3 regions of the Streptomyces sp. NPDC002476 genome follow, and region 1 is predicted to be linked to each of the others. Evidence: riboswitches for the same ligand, from Rfam matches in the RefSeq annotation. Region 1 holds a riboswitch; each other region holds the start of a gene.
The links. Region 1 has a riboswitch for thiamine pyrophosphate ahead of ACFYXM_RS09425 (thiamine ABC transporter substrate binding subunit). Riboswitches for the same ligand answer to the same signal wherever they lie in the genome.

Region 1 (3,270 bases):
CGCCGTACGGTCCAGGCGTGCACGGCGAGGATCGCGCCCACCGCGGCGAACTGCGTCAGCGTCAGCACGGCGGCCGTCGGAAGGGCGAGGAGCTGGGCGGTCTGCCGATAGATCTCCACCTCCAGCGTGGCGTACCCGGGGCCGCCGAGGATCTGCACGACGCCGAAGGAGGTGAAGGTGAAGAGGAAGACCATCAGCGCGGCGGCGGCCACGGCGGGTGCGAGGGCCGGCAGCGTGACCCGTCGCCAGGCCGCGAACCGTCCGGCGCCCAGCACCCGGGCGGCCTCCTCCTGCCGCGGGTCGAGCTGCGCCCACAGACCGCCGACGGTTCGTACGACCACCGCGTAGTTGAAGAAGACATGGGCGAGGAGAATCGCCCACACCGTGGTGTCGAGGCGCACCCCCCAGAGTTCGTCGAGGAACCCGCCGCGCCCCAGCAACGCCAGGAACGCCGTCCCGACGACGACGGTCGGCAGGACGAACGGCACGGTGACCACCGCCCGCAGCAATTGCTTTCCGGGGAAGTCGAGGCGGGCGAAGACGTACGCGCCGGGCAGCGCGACGAGCAGCGTCAGCGCGGTCGAGGCGAGCGCCTGCCAGGTGGTGAACCACAGGACGTCACGGATCTCCGGCCGGGCCAGCACCTCGCCGATCCGGCCGAACTGCCACACGCCGTCCACCTTCAGCCCCCGGCCGACGATCGCGACGACGGGGTAGGCGAAGAACACCGCGAAGAACGCCACGGGCACGGCCATCAGGGCCGGCCGCACCGCGCCGGCGCCCACTCGCCGGGCCGCCGTCCGCGCCGCGTCCGTCGTGCGCCCGGCGCGCGGGCGCGGACCCGTGACGTCCGCGCCCTTCGCCGCCGCGCCCGTCCCCTGTGCGGCGGTCCCGGCTACTTCACGACGAGTGAGGACCACGACTGGACCCACTGCTCACGGTTCTTGGCGATCAGGTCGGGGGCGACGGTCGTCGGCTTCTCGACGGTCGTGCCGAACTTCGTGAACAGATCCGGCAGCTTCGCTTCCGGGACGACCGGGTTCACGAACATGTTGAGCGGCATGTCCTCCTGGAACCGCTTGCCGATCAGGAAGTCCAGCAGCGCCTTGCCTCCCGCCTCGTTCTTGGCGCCGTTCAGCAGGCCCGCGAACTCGATCTGCCGGAAGCAGGTCCCGGTGGCGACCCCGGTCGGGGCCTCGGCCGGCTGCGGCTTCGCGTACAGCACCTCGACGGGCGGGCTGGAGGCGTACGAGACGACGAGCGGACGGTCGGCCTTGGCCTTCCTGCCACCCGCGGAGCCGGAGAACTCGTCGTTGTACGCCTGCTCCCAGCCGTCGACGACCTTGACGCCGTTGTCCTTCAGCTTCTTCCAGTAGTCCTGGTAACCCTTCTCGCCGTAGGCGGCGACGGTGCCGAGGAGAAAGCCGAGGCCGGGCGAGGAGGTCGCCGCGTTCTCGGTGACCAGGAGGTTCTTGTAAGCGGGCTTCGCCAGGTCGTCGAAGGTCTGCGGCGGGGCGAGCTTCTTGTCGGCGAAGTACTTCTTGTCATAGTTCACGCAGACGTCGCCGGTGTCGACCGGCGTGACCCGGTGCCCGGCGTCCAGCCGGGCAGCGGCCGCGACCCGGTCGATGCCCTTCGCCTCGTACGGCGTGAACAGGCCGCTGTCCAGGGCGCGGGAGAGGAGGGTGTTGTCGACGCCGAAGAACACGTCTCCGCGCGGTGAGCCCTTGGTCAGGATCTCCTGGTTGAGCGCGACTCCCGCGTCGCCGCTCTTGAGGACCTTGACGGTGTAGCCGGTCTCCTCGGTGAACTCCTTCAGCACCGCGTCGGACGCGTTGAAGGAGTCGTGGCTGACGAGCGTCACGGTCTTCGGGCCGGCGCCCTTCGTGCCGCCGGATCCGGAGGACGACGTGTCGGAACTCCCGCACCCGGCCAGTGCCGTGATGCCGAGCGCGGCCACGACGGCCGTGGCCGTAAGGCGTACGGACCCGCGCGTGGTTCCCGTGGTCCTGCGCGTGGTGGTCATGATGGATTCCTCCTGGGTTTTGGCCAGGAAGAGACGCGGCCCCGCCCGCGGGACGCGGGCAGGGCGCAACAGCATGAGTTGATGACCGAACTTCCTACCCGGAATGACCCGGGCGAGGTTCAGAGGGTCTGCGGACGACCGGTCCCCCGGTGCCGCACTCTCAGCGCTGTGGCGCTCCCCTGTCGGAATATGAAGTTGATTTCCGGGCCAGGTTACACGGGCGGCCCGGCCGGGCCGCCGGGGCCTCGGCGCCCGGGCGACGCCGGAGGCCCGGAGCCCTTGACGCCCCGTCCGCCCCGGAGTCCGGCCGAACCACCTCGGGCCCGGCGAACGCCGGTCCCGGTACTCCCGTGGAACCGGCGAACGCCGCTCTCGGCACTCCCGCGGGCCCGGCGGACTCCGGCCTCGGTATTCCCACGGACCCGGCGAACGCCTGTGTCAGCGCTCGGCCGCCGCCAGCTGCCCGCAGGCCCCGTCGATCTCCTGGCCCCGGGTGTCCCGTACGGTCACCGGCACCCCGTGCGCCGCGATGGCCTCGACGAACGCCTTCTCGTCCTCGGGCCGGGAGGCGGTCCACTTCGAGCCGGGTGTCGGGTTCAGCGGGATCAGGTTGACGTGCACCCGCTTGCCCTTGAGCAGCCGGCCGAGCAGATCGCCCCGCCACGCCTGGTCGTTGATGTCCCGGATCAGCGCGTACTCGATGGAGACGCGACGGCCGGACTTCTCCGCGTACTCCCACGCGGCGTCCAGCACCTCGCGCACCTTCCACCGGGTGTTCACCGGGACGAGGGTGTCGCGCAGCTCGTCGTCCGGCGCGTGCAGCGAGACGGCGAGACGGCACTTGAAGCCCTCGTCGGCGAAGCGCAGCATCGCGGGCACCAGCCCCACGGTGGAAACGGTGATCCCGCGCTGCGAGAGCCCCAGCCCGTCCGGCTCCGGGTCGGTCAGCCGTCGGATCGCGCCGACCACGCGGTTGTAGTTGGCCAGCGGCTCGCCCATGCCCATGAAGACGATGTTGGAGAGCCGCGCCGGTCCTCCGGGCACCTCTCCGTCGCGCAGCGCCCGCATGCCGTCCACGATCTGGTGGACGATCTCCGCGGTCGACAGATTGCGGTCCAGACCGGCCTGCCCGGTGGCGCAGAACGGGCAGTTCATCCCACAGCCCGCCTGCGAGGAGATGCACATCGTCACCCGCTCCGGATAGCGCATCAGCACGGACTCGACGAGCGTCCCGTCGTGCAGCT
Region 2 (3,270 bases), on a different contig from region 1:
GAGCTCTCTTTCCGGATCCCGGTGGAACTCCGGTACGAAGTGTGTGATCCGTATGCGATTCGGATGACCTTCCATCTGCCCGGTGACGCCCCCGTCACCTGGGCATTCGGCCGTGAGTTGTTGCTCGACGGCCTCAACAGCCCCAGTGGCGACGGCGATGTGCACATCGGGCCCACGGATCCCGAGGGGCTTTCCGATGTACACATCCGCCTTCAGGTGGGCGCCGACCGCGCCCTCTTCCGGGCTGGTTCGGCGCCGCTCGTGGCTTTTCTCGACCGGACCGACAAGCTCGTGCCGCTCGGACAGGAGCGCACGCTGGGTGACTTCGAGGGAAACCTGGAGGAGGCCCTGGGCCGGATCCTCGCCGAGGAGCAGAACGCCGGCTGAAGAACACGGTGTCGCCGACTGGTGCCCGCCGGTCGAACACGGCATCCGCCGAATGGGTGAATCGCTCTCCGTAATCAGGACCGCTCCTCGTCTGTCGGCCGATGTTCGTTCCGGGGTGCTCATGGCTTCGCCCTGCGGCGGCGGCCCTTCCCGGTCCGTACGGGTGCTGGAGCTCCGGCTTCCGCGCCGAGCCCTGTGCGGTCCGCGGAGACCACCAGCGCGGCGAGCACCGTCGTCACCGGCACCGATGCGACCAGCCCGATCGAACCGACCAGCGTCCGTACGATCTCCTCCGCCACCAGCTCGCTGTTGGCCACCGTGCCCACGCTGCTCCTGGCGATCGAGAACAGCAGCAGCAACGGCAGCGCGGCGCCCGCGTAGGCGAGCACCAGCGTATTGACGACCGAGGCGATGTGATCGCGCCCGATCCTGATCCCCGCCCGGTAGAGCCCCCGCACGCCCATCGTCGGGTTCGCCTGGTGCAGTTCCCAGACGGCCGACGTCTGGGTGACCGTCACGTCGTCGAGCACCCCGAGCGAACCGATGATGACGCCGGCCAGCAGCAGGCCGCTCATGTCGATGCGCGGATACAGGCCGTGGATGAGGCCGGTGCTGTCGTCGGTGTTGCCGGTCAGGCTCGCCCAGCCGATGAACAGCGAGCCGAGCAGCCCGATCAGCAGGAGCGAGATCAGTGTGCCCACCACCGCGACCGAGGTGCGGGCGGTGAGCCCGTGGCACATGTAGAGCGCGATCAGCATGATGGCACTGGACCCGACCACCGCCACGATCAGCGGATTCGAGCCCTGGAGAATGGCCGGGAGGATGAACAGGGTCAGCACGGCGAACGACACGGCGAGCGCGATCAGCGCCATCACCCCGCGCATCCTGCCCACCGCGACCACGACCAGGGCGAAGATCCCGGCCAGCAGCGCCATCGGGAACTTCCGGTTCACATCGGTCACCGAGTACTGCAGGTCGTGGGGCGCGTCCGGGGCGTACGCCACGACCACGCCCTGCCCCTCGCGCAGCTGACGCGGTGCGTCGGGCTGGACGATCTCCACGAACCGCCGGCCCTTGTCGTGACCGGTCGTCACCTCGACCGTGGCCTTCGCGCACAGCCCGGTGCGGCCCGCCGACTGCGGAACGGTCTCGCCGCCGACCGGCATCTGAGAGGCGTTCACCTCCTTGCAGTCCACTGTGTCGACGTTCACCACCTTGCCCTGCTGGGTCTGCCGGTCGAAGCCGACACCGGTTCGTTCGTGCGGTGGCGCACCGCCCGGCCAGAGCACCACCAGTCCGGCGAGGACCGCGGCGGCGAACGGGATCAGTACAGCCGCGATGACCTTCCGCAGATGTCTGGAGACGGGCGCCGCGGGGCCGTGGGCGTGCGTATGGCCGTGATGGGGACTCGGCGGTTCGGAAACGCTGGGGAGGGACGTCACCGGGCGATCATCGCAAGGAGGCAAGGGACCCTCTGTTCATTCCGCCGGACGGGGCGCTAGCGTGGAGGAACCTTTGCACACGCGGGAGCTCGGAGCACCGGGCTGAGAGGGCGCTGATATCCGTACGTCCGTACGGGACGAGCTGCGCCGACCGCTGAACCTGTTACCGGGTAATGCCGGCGTAGGGAGTAGGTCTCATGACCACATCGGACGCACGCACGCCTGCCTCCAGCCAGAGCGACGAGGCCGGGAAGTCCATCGGCTGGCACAAGGGATACGTCCAGGGGCCACGCCCCGACATCCGTGTGCCGGTCCGTCAGGTACACCTCACCAACGGCAAGGACGTGACGCTGTACGACACGTCGGGGCCGTACACCGACCCCGACGTCGAGACCGACGTCCGTCGCGGGCTCGCGTCGTTGCGGGAGAACTGGATCACCGCGCGGGGCGACACCGAGGAGTACCCGGGCCGGCCCGTCCGGCCCGAGGACGACGGGCTCAAGCACACCTCGCCGCGTATGGGGTCTCCCCTGCTCGAGCGAAGCCGACAGCTCGGGGAAGGGCTGCGCAATCTCGACGCCGTCTTCCCCGGCCGGCCCCGGCTGCCGCGCCGCAGCCGGGACGGCCGACCGGTGACCCAGCTCGCGTACGCCCGGCGGGGTGAGATCACCCCGGAGATGGAGTACGTGGCGATCCGGGAGAACGTCGAGCCGGAGGTGGTGCGCGAGGAGATCGCCGCGGGCCGGGCCGTGCTGCCCGCCAACGTCAACCACCCCGAGATCGAACCGATGATCATCGGGAAGCGGTTCCTGGTGAAGGTCAATGCCAACATCGGCAACTCCGCGGTGACGTCCTCCATCGAGGAGGAGGTGGAGAAGATGACGTGGGCGACGCGGTGGGGCGCCGACACGGTCATGGACCTTTCCACCGGCCGCAACATTCACACCACCCGTGAGTGGGTTCTGCGCAACTCGCCCGTGCCGATCGGCACCGTGCCCCTCTACCAGGCCCTCGAAAAGGTCGATGGCAAGGCCGAGGAGCTGACCTGGGAGATCTACCGGGACACCGTCGTCGAACAGGCCGAGCAGGGCGTCGACTACATGACGGTGCACGCCGGCGTACGCCTGCCGTACGTTCCGCTGACCGCCCGCCGCAAGACCGGCATCGTCTCGCGAGGCGGCTCGATCATGGCGGCGTGGTGTCTCGCCCACCACAAGGAGTCGTTCCTCTACGAGAACTTCGAGGAGCTCTGCGAACTCCTCGCCCTCTACGACGTGACGTACTCGCTCGGCGACGGGCTGCGCCCCGGCTCGATCGCGGACGCCAACGACGAGGCGCAGTTCGCCGAACTGCGCACGCTCGGGGAGCTGAACACGATCGCCAAGCAGTACGGCGTCCAGACCATGATCGAGGGGCCGGGCCATGTCCCGATGCACAAGAT
Region 3 (3,270 bases), on a different contig from region 1:
CGACACCGGAGCGGGCCGAGGTCAGCCCGGCGACCAGCGCGTCCAGGGCGGTGCCCGCGGCGAGGAGCCGGATCTCCCCGTTCACGGACACGGAGACGGAGGCCGGTGAGGGGACGGGCGCGGAGTCGGCGAGGGGCACGGAATCGAGAGCGGGGGAGAGGACGGGCTCGGTCATGCGGGCTGCTCCTGGCGTACGGAGTCGGCGGCGGGCGAGAAGCGGTACGGGGTGAAGGGGCGGGCCACCTCGGGCAGCTCGCCGTCGGCCAGCGACGCCGCCATGACGTCTCCGGTGACGGGCGTGAGCAGCACCCCGTTGCGATGGTGACCGGTCGCGAGATGGAGGCCGGGCAGCGCGGTGGGGCCCAGCAGCGGGGCGTTGTCGGGGGAGCCGGGGCGCAGACCGGCCCGGGTCTCGACGAGCGGCAGCTCCGTGATGCCGGGCACCAGCTCGTGGGCGTCCCGCAGCAGCTCGTAGACGCCGCCCGCGGTGACGTCGGTGTCCCAGCCCATCTCCTCGCTGGTGGCGCCGACGACCAGTTCGCCGTTCTCGCGCGGCACGAGATAGAGGGGGCCGCCCCGGACCACGGCCCGGACCGTCCGGGACAGGAAGGGCGCGTACCGGGCGGGCACGGTCAGCCGCAGCACCTGCCCCTTCACCGGTCGGACCGGTGGCGCGACCCCGTCCGGCAGGCCCGGCAGCCGGCCGCTGAGACTCCCCGCGGCGAGCACGATCTGGTCGGCGGCCGGCTCCAGGCCCCCGGCGAGCACGATTCCGGCGGCCCGGTCGCGCACCACCGTCAGACGCTCCGCCCGGGCCCGGTGGAAGACCACCCCGGCCCGCTCGCACGCGGTCAGCAGCGCGGCGGCCAGCCGGCGCGGATCGATCTGGTGATCGCCGTCGACCCGCAGCCCGCCGCGCACGCCCGGCGCGAGCATCGGCTCCAGACGGCGGCACTCGCGGCCCGTCAGCCACTCCGACTCCAGGCCCGAACGCCGTTGCAGGGCGTGCAGTTCCCGCAGATGGGCCCGGTCGTCGGAGTCCAGCGCGACGGCGAGCGTGCCACAGGCGCGAAAGCCCGTGTCCCGGCCGCTCGCCTCCTCCAGCTCCGCCACGAACGCCGGGTAGCGGGCGGCCGAGGCGAGATTCAGCCCCAGCAACAGCTCCTCGCCGTAGTGGAGTTCGGTGACGGCGGCCAGCATCCCGGCGGCCACGCGGGCGGCCCCTCCGCCCGGATCGGGATCGGCGACCGCGGTGCGCAGTCCGCGCTGCGCGGTCCGCCAGGCGGTCACCAGGCCGATGATCCCGCCCCCGACGACGAGGACGTCGTACGGCCCCCCGTCCCGGGCGGCCCGGCCCTCGTGGTGAGAAGAACGCATGGGCGTCCAGCCCCTCCCTTCGCCGGCATGACCCGGATCAGGTTCGTACGGTCGAAGGCCGCTCCAGCCTCCCTCTCAGCCCGCTGCGTCCGGGCTCCCGCGAGTGTCTTACCGTGGCCACCCTAAACCCCGTCCACCGGACCCGGTGAAGGACCGCCCAGTGCCGGTGAGGGGCCACCGGGCCCAGGCAAGGGAGGGCAGCGGCACCAGCACCGTGGAGGAACTCCCCCTGTCGTGACGCTCTGTCAGGTGTTTATGGTGTACAGGTGAGCGATCAGCAGCAGTCGCAGCAGTCGGAGCGCCCGGATCCGGGCACGGAGCGCCGCGTCGTCGTCGTCGGCGCGGGCATGGCCGGTGTGCAGACGGCCGTGGCTCTGCGGGAACAGGGCTTCACCGGCCCCGTCACGGTGATCGGCGCCGAACCCCACCAGCCCTACGACCGGCCCCCGTTGTCGAAGGCGGTGCTGCTCGGCAAGGCCGAGGACTCCGCCTTCGACATCGACTTCGAGGCACTGGACATCGAGCTGCGACTGGGTCTCGACGTCACCGGCCTGCGGGCCGCGGCGCACGAACTGGACACCCCCTCCGGTCCCGTCGCCTACGACGTGCTGGTGATCGCGACCGGCGCCGAACCGATCGTGCTGCCCGGCACCGAGGGCGTTCCCGGCGTCCACCTGCTGCGCACCCTCGACGACGCGGCCCGGCTGCGGCCCGTCCTCGACGAGCGGCACGACGTGGTGGTCGTCGGCGCGGGCTGGATCGGCGCCGAGTTCGCCACCGCGGCCCGCGCCGCCGGCTGCGCGGTCACCGTCCTGGAGGCCGCCGACCGGCCGCTCGCCGGCGCGCTGCCCGCCGAGGTCGCCGCCCCGATGGCCGCCTGGTACGCCGAGAGCGGCACCGAACTCCTCACCGGCGCCCGGGTCGACCACGTCGAACCGGGCCGGGTGGTCCTCGCGGACGACCGCGCGATCCCGGCCGGGGCCGTCGTCGTCGGCATCGGCGCCCGCCCCGCCACCGGCTGGCTGGCCGGCTCGGGCATCGCGCTCGGCCCCGACGGCTCGGTGACCGCCGACGCCGCGCTGCGCACCTCGCTCCCCGACGTGTACGCGGTCGGCGACTGCGCCTCGTTCCCGTCCGCCCGTTACGGCGAACGCCTGCTCGTCCACCACTGGGACAACGCGCTCCAGGGCCCCCGGACCGTCGCCGGCGACATCGTCGCGGTCGCGGGCGGGGACCACCCGGCGCCGCCGGCCTACGACCCCGTCCCGTACTTCTGGTCCGAGCAGTTCGACCGGTTCGTGCAGTACGCGGGCCACCACGCGGGCGCCGACACCCTGCTGTGGCGCGGCGACGCCGCCGACCCCGCCTGGTCGGTGTGCTGGCTGCGCGACGGCGTCCTGGTGGCGGTCCTCGCCGTGGGCCGCCCCCGCGACCTGGCGCAGGGCCGCAGGCTCATCGAGGCGGGCACCCGCATCGACCCGGCGCGGGCCGCAGACCCCTCCGTACCCCTGAAGTCGACGGCCCTCTGACACCCGTACTCCCCAGCCGCCGACCCTCCGACGGCGTACCGGCACCGCCCGTACGGTCGGCCCGGCTACCGCCTGTCGGTCCGGGATGGCACGCTTGTCCCGTGACCGAGATTGACGCAAAGATCGATGCTCTCGTCCCTGCCTGGCTCCACCTTCCCGACATCGCCGACATGTTCGGTGTCGAGGTGACACGTGTGCGGCAGCTGGTCAAGGAGGGCCAGCTCATCGCCGTACGCCGCGGTGAGAACCGGGCTCTCCAGGTGCCGGCCGCCTTCATCGCCGGCAACAAGGTGGTCAAGGGCCTCTCCGGCACCCTGACCCTCCTGCGGGACGACGGCTTCAACGACGAAGAGATGCTGGAGTG

Region 2: another riboswitch for thiamine pyrophosphate. It lies ahead of thiC (phosphomethylpyrimidine synthase ThiC); the one in region 1 lies ahead of ACFYXM_RS09425 (thiamine ABC transporter substrate binding subunit).
Region 3: another riboswitch for thiamine pyrophosphate. It lies ahead of thiO (glycine oxidase ThiO); the one in region 1 lies ahead of ACFYXM_RS09425 (thiamine ABC transporter substrate binding subunit).

Annotation. Positions count from the first base shown of each region.
Region 1 covers NZ_JBIARH010000006.1:94,287-97,556, forward strand. The annotation lists gene ACFYXM_RS09420 (ABC transporter permease) at 1-755, opposite strand, end outside; gene ACFYXM_RS09425 (thiamine ABC transporter substrate binding subunit) at 896-2,026, opposite strand; TPP riboswitch at 2,100-2,217, opposite strand; gene rlmN (23S rRNA (adenine(2503)-C(2))-methyltransferase RlmN) at 2,465-3,270, opposite strand, start outside.
Region 2 covers NZ_JBIARH010000004.1:74,115-77,384, reverse strand. The annotation lists gene ACFYXM_RS06110 (SsgA family sporulation/cell division regulator) at 1-387, shown strand, start outside; gene ACFYXM_RS06105 (YibE/F family protein) at 507-1,829, opposite strand; TPP riboswitch at 1,901-2,034, shown strand; gene thiC (phosphomethylpyrimidine synthase ThiC) at 2,027-3,270, shown strand, end outside.
Region 3 covers NZ_JBIARH010000001.1:249,147-252,416, reverse strand. The annotation lists gene thiS (sulfur carrier protein ThiS) at 1-175, opposite strand, end outside; gene thiO (glycine oxidase ThiO) at 172-1,377, opposite strand; TPP riboswitch at 1,375-1,488, opposite strand; gene ACFYXM_RS01070 (NAD(P)/FAD-dependent oxidoreductase) at 1,725-2,906, shown strand; gene ACFYXM_RS01065 (Rv2175c family DNA-binding protein) at 3,008-3,270, shown strand, end outside.